DNA from 3 places in the Paenibacillus sp. FSL H8-0168 genome. Region 3 is predicted to be linked to each of the others. Evidence: predicted binding sites of a transcription regulator. Region 3 holds the regulator's gene; each other region holds the start of a gene.
The links. Region 3 encodes Rex, which represses fermentation and respiration genes when NADH is low (regulators of the CRP and FNR family bind a similar motif). Its sites were predicted from a motif close to TTGTGAAATATTTCACAA; they were not measured.

Region 1 (4,917 bases), 2.4 Mb from region 3:
GAGCGTCAACGGCTGATTGATCGAACACTTGAATGGCTGGATGAACAGGAAAATATTCAACGGGATTGGCAGCACTGGATGATCTGATTTCAGTGTGTAACGTTTTGTATTGGAAATTGCGCCTCCGCCGGAGTAAAATGGAAGAGTAACACTATACTGGCGTGTGGAGGTTGGCAGCGATGACATTACCCTCAATTTTTGTTGCGCATGGTTCACCGACACTGGCTGTAGAAAATAACGCATATACCAGCTTTCTTGCAAAGCTGGGCGCGAGCCTGCCCCGACCCAAAGGAATTGTCATTTTTTCCGCGCATTGGGATAGCCCCGATCAATGTATTGGCGCGGATGATCAGCATGCAGCGTTGCACGATTTCTATGGCTTTCCCGAAGAAATGTACTCAATCGATTACCCTGCACCAGGCGATCCAAAGCTGTATGAGGAGATAGAGCATCTGTTCAGTCAGCATAACCTGTTCCACCAGCCGGTTCGGAACCGGGGACTGGATCATGGAGCATGGGTGGTTTTGCGGCATATATACCCTGATGCGGACATACCGGTCGTACCCTTATCCATTGATTCTCGGCGCGCTCCCCAGGAGCAATACGAGATTGGGCGGATGCTGGCGCCGTTGCGAAAACAAGAAATTCTGATTATCGGTAGCGGTGGATTGGTCCACAACTTGCGGACACTCAAGCAGACGAGTGAGCCAGCCGATTGGGCCGTTCAATATGATGACTGGATTGCACAGCAGCTCCAAGACTGGAATTTGCGTCACCTATTCCAATATGACAAAAAGGCTCCATATGCCAAACAGGCGGTACCTTCTTATGGAATAGAGCATTTTTCACCTTTGTTTTATGCGATGGGGGCTGCGGATCATGAGCGCTCTGCGCATAAGCTTTTTCAGTCGTATGTCCTTGGCTCGTTGAGTCTCAATTGTTGGGCTTTTGGTCAAGAAAGTGATACGTAAATGTAAAAAAAGAACTTCCGAATCCACATGGTGTGTGGGAATGGAAGTTCTTTTGTGTATTTTGCGTCTTCGATTAATTAGAAGGCACGTTCTTTTTTAGCCAAGTGGATACCTGCGTAGTACGCTGATCTCCATTTTGATCCAATAGTGTCATAAATGCTTTCAGCTTTTGAATGTAGGTACTCTTCGAATCCATATTACGTTGAACGACGAATTGATACCCTTTTTTGGCATTCGGATGAATCTTTCCGGTATCATAATCGAATAATGGCGTATTGTTCGTGCCATAGAAAGTATAGAAGAAGTACAGATCGTGCAATTTTTTTATAGCTTGTGTACGGTTGGAATGAGGATATTGGTTTAAAAATGCCTCCTGTGCCAGCACTCGTCCGGCTAACTGTTGATAGCCGATACGGAGCGCGGCATCCTTGGTAGCCGCCTGTCCGGATTCCATCGCCATGATGTCAATATAGCTGCGGATATCTGTCGTGGTGTGCTTCCCGAAGACTTTATATTTTTCATAGTTGATGACTGGGTAGTACATGCCTTCTGCAGTTTCAAGTTTGTAGCCGGCATCTCTTGTTTGAGTTAGCAACTTTTTCAGGTTCACATCGCTTGAACGGATGATTACATTTGTGAACGAATCACCGGGTTTATAGATTTGATTTATTTTGGTTTGAACAGAGGCCGGGTATAAGGTCTTTGCATAGGAATCTAATTGCTGGTTCTGTGCATTTTCCAGATGAAGCACCATGATGGTAGCTTGAGAGGCTGGAATGGTTTGAATATGCTTTTGCAAATAAGTGAATGCCTGAGGTAGCTTGCCGGGTTGGCGTAGTAGCTGCTCGAAGGTCTTGGAGATATGTTGTACACTTTCTGCCTGAGATGTCATAGTAGACGTCGCCGCTTTGGCTGATGTCGTATATCCCAATCCCATAGTTTGCACTGTGAAAGTTACGGCTGCGAGCATGAGATAGGCTTTGGTAATTTTTTTCATGATATAACCCTCCATTACGTTCTTTGATGTAACTGTAGTGTATAGGGTAAATGTATCGTGAGCATTCCATGTTGTATCCAACTTGTAAACGTTTGGAGGGGATGATGAATCCGATAAAAGAGTTCGAGTTAGAAGGAGCTGAAAGACCCCTTGTGAGCATAACAGCACAAAAAAAATAACCATTACCCGGAGGATAACGGTTATTTTGGGATGTTTAAGCTATTTTTCGGCTAGGGTCAGCTGGAAAGGTATCTTTATTTTTACGAAACAGTCCACGCAGGAAGGGCAGTACCCAACGGTCAAAGCCAATTCTTCCGGCATTTGCACCAGCGACTACAAGGAAGATTTCAAACAGCAGGTAGATTGCATTGGTGCTTACTGTACCCGAGAACAGGAACGAGAAGTTCATAACCATAGCCATCAAAGCAGCCAGTGTAGTCAATGTACCGAGAAGCAGGCCAACCCCTACCAAGAACTCACCCAATGGGATCAGGACGTTGAACAAACCTACATTAGGCAGGGCAAAGGCTTCCAGGAACGATCCCCACCAGCCTTGTACAGCGGGATGTTCTCCACCTGTTTTAGCAATGGCCCCCGAGATAAATCCGCCTGCATCGAATCCACCTGTCAGCTTTTCAAGTCCGTGGGTCATCCATTCATACCCTAGATAAACCCGTACTACAGTCAGCAACCACATTGCCACTTTGTTTTCACGTAACCAGCTGTTAAACATTCAAACCACTCCTCTTTCTTAATCTATAATGTTGGTTGTATTTCATTTTGTTGGGGATGATCATCTTTGCTACACCTTTATTGTAGTAGGTTCAGTTACAGTTATTTGTGATAAAAATCACAAAGTCTAAATATTTTTTAAATTTTAATGTCTTTAGATAAGTATTCTATAGATTGGTCACGCTTCAATCAAGACAAAAACAGGAAATAAAGCTTATAATGAGAAAAATAACTAAGTGGAGGGATGAACTTGTCCGGGCCCATTTCCCAACGAAATCATTGGTTGCGTGTGATGGCCTCAGCTCTGTTATGCATGACGCTGATGTCTTGTTCTGCTATGTCCAATACGGGTGAATCTGAATCCGTTCCCCAACTGCCCAAGCAAGAAACAGAGAAGGAGGCACTTAAACCGCCGAAGGAGCAGTCTATTCCAACATTTACAGCTCCGCTCACCGGTCTTCCGGTGGAGCAGCCAGTTTTGGAGCGACCACTCGCTGTCATGATCAATAATGCTCCGGCTGCACGTCCACAGGCAGGACTTAGCCAGGCAGACATGGTATATGAAGTTCTTGCAGAAGGCGGGATTACCCGTTTGGTCGCTTTTTTCCAAAGTCATGGCGGAGATGTAAAGATTGGACCGGTCCGTAGCATTCGACCGTATTTGATTGAGCTGGGCGAAACCTATGGTGCGTTGCCTATACACGCAGGGGGAAGCACAGATGCCTATGCGATTTTACAGCAGCAGCGGAAGGAACATCTGGATGAGATTTCAAATGGAGGGGCTTACTTCTGGCGAAGCAAAGATCGTCGTCCTCCACATAATTTATACACAGACGTGAACAGACTGCGCAAAGGAAGCGATAGTAAAGGGTATGCCAAGCATACGGACGTTCCAGTATATTCTTACCTTAAATCCGGTGAAACCCCAGTTATGGTAGATGAGCGCGCAGCATCTTTACAAATCCGGTTTTTGCTTAAAAGCTATCGGGTATCTTATACCTATGATCCAGCGGATCAACAATATAAGCGTTTTGTGAACGAAAAGTCACATGTGGATCAAAATAATAACCAACAGCTCTCAGCAGCCAATGTCATTGTGATGAGCACTAGGCATCGAACGTTGGATGATGTAGGCAGATTAAGTGTTGAGCTGGACGACAGCGGAGAGGCCATGGTGTTTCAACAAGGACAGTTAATACAGGCTGAGTGGCAACATACACCAGGCGATGCGATTCGTTTTATGAAAAATGGGGTTGAAATCCCGTTAACGCCAGGTACATCCTATATACATGTAGTACCTGCAGATACACCACTAAAGGAACATGTAACCATAGAAGAAAATTAGAAAACGAAATACACCTTTTTAGGAAAAAATTGTCGGATAATGACCTTCTATGTCGGGCATTGTATACGTATATCATGAAATTTGCTTTTACAAACATTACAAAAACATTGATGAGTGTGATAAGATAGCAAAGGTTGTCTATTGCAGTCGAAACAGGTTGCGGATATTTTCGTAAAGGGGTAATCGTTATGAGATTGAAGAAAAAGGATATATTCTTCGAGACGTTGGAAAATATGGCAGATACGATCGTGCAAGCAGCCGATTATTTTGCCCAACATACTTCAAATCTTCAAGATGTGACTTTGTTTACAAATGAAATGAAGAAGTATGAAAATAAGTGTGATGATTACACACACACGATTATTACTGAGCTGAACAAGACCTTCATTACGCCGTTGGAACGCGACGACATCATGGAACTGACAACAACCATGGATGATGTGCTGGACGGTCTTGAAGCGACGGCTTCCCGTTTTTATATGTACAACATTACGGAGCCGGACGAGTATATTGTGCAGTTCGCTGATATTTTGCGTCAATCAGCTTACGAAATTCAGAAAGCTGTGCATTTGCTTTCACAGAAAAAATTGCTGGCCATTCGTGAATACACTATTCGCCTGAATGATTTGGAAAATCAGGGGGATGAATTATTGCGTATTTGCATCAAAAACCTGTTTGCAACTGTAACTGACCCTATTGAACTGATTAAACGCAAAGAATTGTACGAACGCCTTGAAACGACAACGGATTCATGCGAGGATGTTGCAAATATGCTGGAATCCATCATTATGCGTAACTCGTAAGGGAGTCCTTTTACATGGATACAAGTTTACTGGTATTGGGTATTGTTATTTTTCTTGCTCTGGCGTTTG
Region 2 (4,917 bases), 2.7 Mb from region 3:
TTTTTGAAGAACTTGAACGTTGGCTTATCAACGTAGAGCATAAAGACCATAATCACAAATATTGGATGATCACAATGAGCTATGGTAAAAGTCAGTTTAGCAGTTTAATTAGCTGGTGCGATGATAGCATTAAAATATTGAGTTCTTAGCAGTTGGTAAAACTCATATGTAATGAATAATCAGAAAGCATGCTGGACTATCAGAGGAATAGTAAACTAGTAACGACAATTCTTGTCGTTATCTCCGGACATGGCGACTCCTCCTCCATAAAGCTGCTTGCCAAGTTGGGCTCGCACCTTTATGGAGGAGTTTTTTTATCCCGTAAGGAGGATGCAATACACACGATTTTGTACGCTGTAAATGAGTAACTATTATTCCACCAGCTTTTCAGACTTCACCAGCATTTCTCGTAACACGTGAGCGACTCGACTTTTCCGGTTCTCTGCTTTCTTTTTTATCAAGTGTAATGATTTTTTGTATGCATGAGTATGGCTTTGATCGTAGAACTGTTTGGCTGCAATGTGTAGTGTTCTTCTTAATAACAGTGCTGATGAGCGTGTTAACTTAGAGCGGAATCCCCTGCGCAATACCCGCAACGTATTTTTGTAGGCCTCAAAATCCTCCGATGGAGGGATCAGAGCAAATAGATTTAACGAGGAGTCATTGAATCCGTAGGTTTCATACATGATTCTCAAATTTTCCGTATTTAAAACGTTACCTCTAAGATAGGTTGGATGTTCCTGATGATATCCGACCACCTCTTTGATGCAATAAAAAGGAATCTTCAAGCGATGTAGTCTATAGCCAAGGTCCCAGTCTTCGAGTCCATACAGCACAAACCGTTCATTGAAACCTCCAATACGAATCAAGTGGCTGCGTCTGATGGCTACACAACGAGTAACCAGCAGCATCCAGGGGGCTACGTCTGTTGAGGCAAATTGTTTCTGCGTATTGGGAGGAACCCTTGTGGGGCTAACTACTTTAGACAACGCACCCGTTTGGTGAAGGATGTCTTCTGGGGTTATGATCGGAGTAATTTCGTTCGCTGCTTCATAGTCAGCATTCCATAAGTTGGACTGCGTAAGTATGTTGCGACATTGTTCTTTTTCTTCAGGAGAAAAGTCAGGGTAATAATGGGTAAAGGCATCGTCCCACGAGTGAGGAATGCCTGAAAGCACGGACTTGGGATATTTACGGTGATAACGGCTCACGATCCTAATGAATTCCGGTAATACTACAAAGTCAGCGTCGCAGAAGATGATGTACAGCCCTTTTGCACGGCGCAGTCCCAAATTTCGAACCGCAGATCGACCGCGTTGTTCCTGATGTGACACATAGATAAGAGGATAGGATGCTTTGAAGCCTTCGACCATTTCTTTCGTTCCGTCTGTAGAACCGTCATCAGCTACAATGACTTCGAATAGTTGCTTTGGATAGGTTTGTGTCTCAAATGAAGCGAGTGTGAGCAACAATTGCTGGGCTCGATTATAGGTTGGAATGATGACGCTGTAGCGGATAGCCAATATGATCTCCCCCCCACCATTTTTATTAGAAAACGTTTGAACAAGATAAATAATAACAATGTATTCAAGGATTTTAGCCTGGTCTAGTCAAACATCCCTCAAGGTTCGAAACAGGCTTGGTCTTATTACCGATGTTATTAAGGTGGGGGGGCTGTATTTTCTGCTGTTTTGTAGATACGTTCCGTGGTGTTATGTATGTGTAATCATGGTATTATGCATAGAGATGTAAAGTAAAAGCGAGGACGCTTCCTATTCGGTTGAAAGTCTACTCAGCATACAGAAACAAACACGAGATGAAATGGGCAAGTTATGGTAAACTATATGGAGTTATAGAAGACCTGAAAGAGGAGTACTATATGACACAATTTGTCTATAAGCAAATTATTGACGATCTCAAGATGAAAATCTTTGCGGGAAAGTTTGCAGATATGAGATTGCCAGATGAACGTAGTCTTAGTGAGACTTACCAGGTTAGTCGTAGTTCAATTAAACGTGCTCTGACTAAAATGGAGAATGTCGGAATTATTTTCAAAAAACAAGGTTCCGGGACATTTATTAATCCATTATACATAAGAAATGAATCTATCTTTAACTACGAAGGCTCTAATCTAGGGGTCACTGATAATTTTCAAATGCATGGTAAAAAGCCAAAAATCAAAGTACTGAGTTTTGAGGTCATTCCGCCAACAGAAGAGTTACAACGCGATTTGTTCTTGGAGACTCATGATTTTGTTTACAAAATTGTTCGCTTACGTCTGTTTGATGATGATCCTTTTATGATTGAAACGGGCTATATCCCCATTAAAATTGTCCAGAATTTAAATCAGACAATTATCGAGGGGTCCATTTTTAATTATTTGGAAGACTCACGGAACTTGGCCGTCACCAAATCTTTTTTATCCATTTTTGCAGAACCGTCTCAAGAGAATGATCAAAAGCTGCTACATTTAAATGAAAATGAGCCTGTAGGTATTATGGAAGGTGTGTTCTTTTTAGATAACGGTACGCCATTTGAGTTTTCTCATATGCGATTTCATTACAAATATTTAAAATTTAATACCTTTGTATCGGTTCACTAATGATAAGACTGGAGAATTCTCCGGTCTTTTTTTTATGGTTTTGAAAAAAGGATTGAAGCCTGCGATTGCCTCGTTTATTAAAAATTTTATTGGTTTATACTTCTATATATTTTAATGTAAGAGCTTTTTTACTGTCTTTTTAATTTATATTTCATAGTATGTTCAAAATTTCACAAAATTGGACCGTATCACTTGTGAAAAAGGTTGAATTTAATCAGCGTAGCGTTATGATGTACATGTAGATGAAATTTCCGGAAATAAATTACAAACAAAACTACTTAGGGAGTGGACACCATGTCGTTATCACCCGTGTTAGCAGATTATTCATCTAAAACATATTTAGAAAAACTTGATGCATATTGGCGTGCAACGAACTACATTTCGGTAGGTCAGCTGTATTTAAAAGATAATCCTTTGTTGAGAGAGCCTTTAAAAGATTCAGATGTGAAGGTTAAGCCTATTGGACACTGGGGCACAATTCCAGGACAAAACTTTATTTATGCACATCTAAATCGTGTTATTAATAAATATGATTTGAGCATGCTTTACATTGAAGGTCCTGGTCACGGCGGCCAGGTTATGGTTTCAAATTCTTATCTGGATGGAAGCTACACTGAAATCTATCCGCAAATTACACAAGATATCTCAGGTATGAAGAAATTGTTCAAACAATTCTCTTTCCCTGGCGGTATTGCTTCACATGCTGCTCCTGAAACACCTGGATCTATCCATGAAGGTGGAGAATTAGGTTACTCCCTTTCTCATGGTGTAGGTGCCATTCTGGATAATCCTGATCTGATTTCGGCTGTTGTTATTGGTGATGGTGAAGCTGAAACGGGCCCATTAGCCGCTTCGTGGTTTTCTAACCGATTTATCAACCCCATCACAGATGGTGCAGTGCTACCAATCTTGCACTTGAATGGCTTTAAGATTAGTAACCCAACGATTATGTCTCGTCAATCAAAAGAAGAATTGACCTCATACTTTAAAGGTTTGGGTTGGGAGCCGTTCTTTGTTGAAGGTGAAAATCCGGATCACATGCATCCAGAAATGGCGAAAGTGTTGGATACGGCTATCGAGAAGATTGAAGCTATTCAAAAGAATGCGCGTGAAAATAATGACCTTACTCGTCCGGCTTGGCCGATGATTGTATTCCGTTCACCTAAAGGCTGGACAGGTCCGAAGGAATGGGACAACGTGCCGAATGAAAATTCATTCCGTGCCCATCAGGTTCCAATTCCGGTTGATCAAAAAAATATGCAGCACGCACCTGCTTTGTTAGAATGGCTGAATAGCTATAGACCAGAGGAATTGTTCGACGAAAACGGTCGTTTAAACCCTGAGCTTGCTGAAATTCTGCCTACAGGCGATAAACGTATGGGAATGAACCCTGCTGCGAATGCGGGTAACCTCATTAAAGACTTGAAATTACCGGATTTCCGTAACTATGCGCTGGATAATTCCGTACCTGGTAAAGTGATTGCGCAGGATATGTCGGTTTTAGGGAAATACGTTAAAGATGTGGTTCTTTTAAATGAAGAAAATCGTAATTTCAGAATCTTCGGACCAGATGAAACGATGTCTAATCGCTTGGCTCCTGTTTTTGAAGTAACCAAACGCCAATGGATGGACCAAATTATTGAACCTAATGATGAATTTTTATCATCCTATGGCCGTGTAATTGATTCTCAATTATCCGAACACCAAGCTGAAGGATTGCTGGAAGGTTATGTATTAACAGGTCGCCATGGTTTCTTTGCAAGTTACGAAGCCTTCCTGCGTGTGGTTGACTCGATGATCACCCAGCACTTTAAGTGGCTGCGTAAAGCAACGGATCAAGGATGGCGTGCAGATATCCCATCATTGAATGTCGTAGCAACTTCAACGGTGTTCCAACAGGATCATAATGGGTATACACACCAAGATCCAGGTTTGTTAGGTCATTTGGCTGATAAAAAACCAGAATTTATTCGGGAGTATCTGCCAGCTGATGCCAACTCATTGTTGGCTGTTTTCGACACCATTTTAAACGACCGTCAAAAGATCAATTTGATTGTTTCGTCTAAACACCCACGTCCACAATGGTTTACTGCTGATGAAGCGAAAGAATTGGTGGATAAAGGGTTGAAGATCATTGACTGGGCAAGTACAGATCAAGGTGGAGAACCTGACCTTGTCATTGCTTCTGCTGGTACAGAGCCAACGATTGAAAGTTTAGCTGCGATTTCCATTTTGCATGAAAAACTGCCTGACTTGAAAATTCGGTACATCAATGTGGTAGATTTGCTGAAACTGAGAAGTCAAAAACTAGACCC
Region 3 (4,917 bases):
GGCAGGTACGTTAGGTTGTCCTTCCACTTTTTGAAAAGGAACCCACACCATTATATTTTCATTCTGTGCATTTTTCCCTTGAACCACCCAATATACCTGATCCCACACAGACTTCCATGTTTGAGTCGTGCTAACCAGACCACCTGATTGCTTGGCCTTAATGATAGCGGCATTTTTCTCAGCCACCTGGCCTTGAGTAACATAGGAATAATACCAGAAAATGCTGACCAGGATCAGTATTACGGCCAAAATGGCGACCGCTATCCACTTTTTCTTATTTTTCAAACCCGTGCTTCCTCTCTAAGGGGATGTGACACCTGAATTAGCGCGACAGCAGCCCTTCAAAGGCGGCTTGTGCCTCATGTTTGATGCGTTCCTCGTCCATAGTCAGGCATTCGCCGTTTTTCACAACCTGACGACCGTCTACCCATACGTGAACCACGTCTTTGGCGCTTGCTGAGTATACCGCATGGGAAATAAGATCTGTACGCGGCAAGAAATGTGCCTGATTCAGATCCAGCGCGATAAAGTCAGCCTTGTTGCCTGCTGCCAACGCTCCTACTTCTTTTAAACCAATTGACTTTGCACCGTATTCTGTTGCCAGACGCAGCGCTTCACTCGCAGGAACTGCCGTAGGGTCACCAGATACACCCTTGTGAATAAGTGCTGCCAGACGCATTTCCTCGAACATATCCAGGTTATTATTACTGGCAGGACCATCCGTTCCGAGAGAAACGGTAACCCCTGCACGCAGCAATTCAGGCACTCTTGCCACACCACTTGCCAGCTTCAAGTTGCTACCTGGGTTGTGCGAAACCGCTACACCACGTTCAGCCAGTAAAGCTATTTCTTCGTCATTCAAATGAACGCCATGGGCAACAAGCGAAGGACGGGAGAAAAAGCCAAGCTTATCCAAGTGTGCAACTGGACGCAAACCGTAGTCACGTACGTTTTGCTCCACTTCGGCGATCGTCTCAGACATGTGCGTATGCAGCGGCAAATCCAGATCATGCGCAGCTTGTACGAATTTTTCAATAAACGCAGGTGGACAGGTGTATGGCGCATGCGGTGACATCATCGTTGTAATACGCCCGTCTGCTTTACCATGCCAGTTACGCGCAAAAGTTACGGCCTCAGCCAGCTTGATTCGCTGTTCTTCCTCCGAACATAGTCCAATTGCTCCACGCATCAGACTTGCACGAATACCTGACTCTTCAGCCACACGAGCCACCTCATCCATATGATCGTACATGTCCAGGAAGGTCGTTGTACCACCTTTCAGCATTTCCAGCACAGACAACGACGTACCCCAGTACACATCCGTAGATGTAAACTTGGCTTCCATAGGCCACATTTTTTCCTGAAGCCATACCTGAAGTGCCAAGTCATCTCCATGCCCACGCAGCAGAGACATCGCCGCATGACCATGAGTATTAATCAGACCAGGTAAAAACAAAAGCCCCTTACCATCGATCGCTTCCGTCTCTTCCTCACCCGAAGGCAATGTCTCGCCAATGTAAGTAATGCGGCTATCTTCTACAATCATAGTACCATGGATTACCCCAGCTTCTGGTCCATTTACGGCAAAAGAGCCGTTTTTAATCATCCATTTATTCACTGTCATATTGTGTTTCTTCCTTTCCGTCCTCCAAATAATAAGCGAGGCTAAGCAAATCAGTTGTAAAGTCTGTGGCATGAATCCGAATGTTGGCCGGTGCCTTGAGAGTAGTCGGTGCAAAGTTCAGGATCGCTCCAATTCCGCTCTCAATAAGCCTGTCAGCCACGTGCTGTGCTTCAAAATCAGGTACGGTAATAATCCCGATTCGAATGTTTTTTTCTCTCACAGTCGCTTCCAGTTCATCCATCGGTTGCACGACCAATGTATTGATCTTGGTCCCTACCTTATCCGGAAACGCATCAAATACCGCTACAATCTTCATATTGTCTTTTAAATAAGCGTTATAATTCGAAAGGGCTTGCCCCAGATTACCCGCTCCGACCAATACTACATTAATTTGCTGATCGATTTTCAGGATATGGCGTATTTTCTCAATTAGATAAGAAACATCATAACCGATACCCTTCCGACCAAAATCTCCAAAATAGGCGAGATCTTTACGGATTTGGGCCGGGTTCAAATCTAGCCTCTGTCCCAACTCTTGAGAAGAGACCGTAGCCACCTCCCGTTTGTGAAGTGCATTCAGATAACGTAAATATACGGGTAACCTCCGTACGACAGCCTCTGAAATTTTATCTGATTTCATACTTGCTCCCCCTAATTGTAACGAACATACTTAGTGTCCGTCCGTTATGCCTCGGTCTCCGGGGCGGATTGGAGCCATTCGGCGATGCGGGGCACCATTTGCTCCGATGGCATATGCTCCATTTTTGGTCCCGGTAACGAGTACAAAAAGTGCTTTCCGTAATAGGATTCGATCACACGCGTATCGTAAACGATAACGACCCCGTGGTCGCTCGCTGTACGAACCAACCGACCAAATCCCTGTTTGAAGCGAATGACCGCTTGTGGTACAGACAGCTTCATAAATGGATTCTTCTTCTGCTGCTGGAGCAGCTCGCTTTTTGCCTCCAGCAACGGGTGATTCGGCGGTTGAAATGGCAAGCGAACAATGGCTAGACAAGTCAGAGCCTTCCCCGGAATATCGACGCCTTCCCAGAAGCTGCTGGTTCCCAGCAATACAGAAGCTTTGGCTTCCTGAAAACGGCGGGTTAGCTTGCTGCGACTCCCACTGTCCACTCCTTGTCCCAGCACAGTAATTTCGCTGGATGCTAAGGCCTCTTTGAGCGGCTCATACACTTGCCGGAGCATCCGATAGGAAGTAAACAGAACGAGCATTCTCCCCCGCGTCGCCTGAGCAGTCGCTCCTAGAGAGCTAACGAGCATATCTACAAAGTGTGCATCTCCTACACTGCCCTTCACGCTTGGGAAATCCCGTGGAATGACCAGCAACACCTGATCCCTGTAATTAAAGGGTGACGGGAGCTGCGAAGTCATCAGCCGCTCTTGATCTGCGGCCTCCTGCAAGCCAAGCTGATCGATCATGTACTGAAACGACTTATCTACCGATAAGGTAGCAGACGTCAGAATGATGCTTCTTTTTTTGTCAAAAAACATTTCTTTCAACTGGCGGCTCACATCGACGGGCACTGCATAAAATTGTAATGATTTACTGCGGAATTGCCCACTCGCTTCTAGCCAGTATACGGTTGTTTCATCATCGAGTCGCATAAAAAAGCGCAAATTTTCTCGAATCCCCGCCAGATCCTTGAGCAGACCCGTGATATCTGTAATAAGGCTATCCGCCGCATAATCGTCATGTTCTTCCTTGACGTCCAGCATCAGCTTGTCGCCCTTGCGCAAAATTTCACTCATCGTTACATATAGCTGATTTTCCAAAGCCCCCGCCTGATCCCACTTTGCAGGCTTGGCTGAAGGTTTGAGACGGGAAGAAAACTGTCCTGTTTCACCCGGTGTCGCATCGCTTCGCTCTGGCAACATGCCAAACAGCTTATCGCTTAGCAGGTCCCAAGTTTCCTTAACCTCTAACACGAGCGGATACATCTGATCGATGGTTGAGGCCCAATCCGTCGACTTCTCGTGCCCCGATTTCGCCAACTGTTGACGAAGTGAGGGCAGTTGTCCATTCTTGCTGTCTTTGAACAGTCGCGTCAGTGTATGCACGAGTGTGAAATATTTCATATGCATACCTAGGTGCTTACCAGCTACTTCCTCCAGGTGATGGGCTTCATCAATCACCAGATGTTCATAGCTCGGCAACAACTGGTGACTAGCTTTGACGTCTGTAAACAACTTAGAGTGATTCGTAATAACAACATCCGCTATCCCTGCTTCATGGCGTGCACGATGATAATAGCATTTGCGGAACCATGGGCAAGAACGACCAAGACAGGACTCTGAATCACTCGCCACCGTTTCCCAGAAATCTCCACCACGGTTGCTCAGATTCAGTTCTTCATCATCACCGGTTTCTGTTAGCGTCAACCAGACGATCATCTGAGCAGCTGTAATTAAATCTTCCTTCGGTGTCGCGAAGTCTCTTCTGTTTATTTTATGTTCAAACTTACGCAGACACAAATAATGTCCCCGACCCTTGAAAATAGCAGCCCGGAACGGAAACGGAATCACCTTAGTCAGCATCGGAATGTCGCGCTCGCGTAATTGCTCCTGCAGGTTGATCGTATGTGTACTTACCATAACTCGCTGTCCTTTTTTCACACTGTGATACAGCGATGGGAGCAAATAGCCGAGGGACTTCCCTGTTCCTGTACCTGCTTCGATGAGTAGATGCTTGTCTTCACTCAGTGCCTGATTTACACCCTCAATCATCTGTATCTGCGCCTCGCGCTCCTCATATTGGCTCAAGGATGAACGCAAGTTGTCCCGCACATCATCCATGTACTCCTCAAAGGAAACACCTGACAGTGGATTCGGGTCATCTTCTCTACGCGGAGCAGCTAGCTCCGTCCAATCTTCCACTTTTAGCGCAAGCTGACGAAAAAACTGATGTCCCTCCAGATCCTGAATAGGATCAAGCTCTTTCTCTTCACGCACCCCATCAAGAAACCATCCAAGGTCACTGTCTTCCTCTGCAAACAAATCGCTAAGCCGCTGTATCGTTATCAAAGGTAATGCTTGAAGCTCACCCAGACACTTTAAAAACACCTCAGCCGTAGCCAACGCGTCGCTGTCTGCTTGGTGAGGGCGATCATGCGCCAGCCCAAACTCAGAAGACACAAAACCCAACTGATACGAAGATAGCGATGGAAACATAATTTTCAGAAAATCCATTGTATCCAAGATTCTTCCGCTAAACGGCAAATATCCGCACCGATCCAGAGCGTTTTGCAAAAAATTAAAATCAAACGCCACATTAT

Region 1: the regulator Rex is predicted to act here: its motif matches at 2,807-2,824, upstream of MHI21_RS04490 (DoxX family membrane protein).
Region 2: the regulator Rex is predicted to act here: its motif matches at 2,761-2,778, upstream of MHI21_RS01295 (phosphoketolase family protein).

The regions. Positions count from the first base shown of each region.
Region 1 covers NZ_CP151948.1:974,021-978,937, forward strand. The annotation lists gene MHI21_RS04475 (alpha/beta fold hydrolase) at 1-87, shown strand, start outside; gene MHI21_RS04480 (class III extradiol ring-cleavage dioxygenase) at 180-971, shown strand; gene MHI21_RS04485 (hypothetical protein) at 1,045-1,968, opposite strand; gene MHI21_RS04490 (DoxX family membrane protein) at 2,183-2,701, opposite strand; gene MHI21_RS04495 (DUF3048 domain-containing protein) at 2,951-4,045, shown strand; gene MHI21_RS04500 (DUF47 family protein) at 4,234-4,848, shown strand; gene MHI21_RS04505 (inorganic phosphate transporter) at 4,863-4,917, shown strand, end outside.
Region 2 covers NZ_CP151948.1:273,112-278,028, forward strand. The annotation lists gene MHI21_RS01280 (PadR family transcriptional regulator) at 1-149, shown strand, start outside; gene MHI21_RS01285 (glycosyltransferase) at 372-1,523, opposite strand; gene MHI21_RS01290 (GntR family transcriptional regulator) at 1,880-2,602, shown strand; gene MHI21_RS01295 (phosphoketolase family protein) at 2,897-4,917, shown strand, end outside.
Region 3 covers NZ_CP151948.1:3,372,398-3,377,314, forward strand. The annotation lists gene MHI21_RS14875 (DUF5590 domain-containing protein) at 1-285, opposite strand, end outside; gene MHI21_RS14880 (amidohydrolase) at 323-1,624, opposite strand; gene MHI21_RS14885 (redox-sensing transcriptional repressor Rex) at 1,611-2,264, opposite strand; gene dinG (ATP-dependent DNA helicase DinG) at 2,309-4,917, opposite strand, start outside.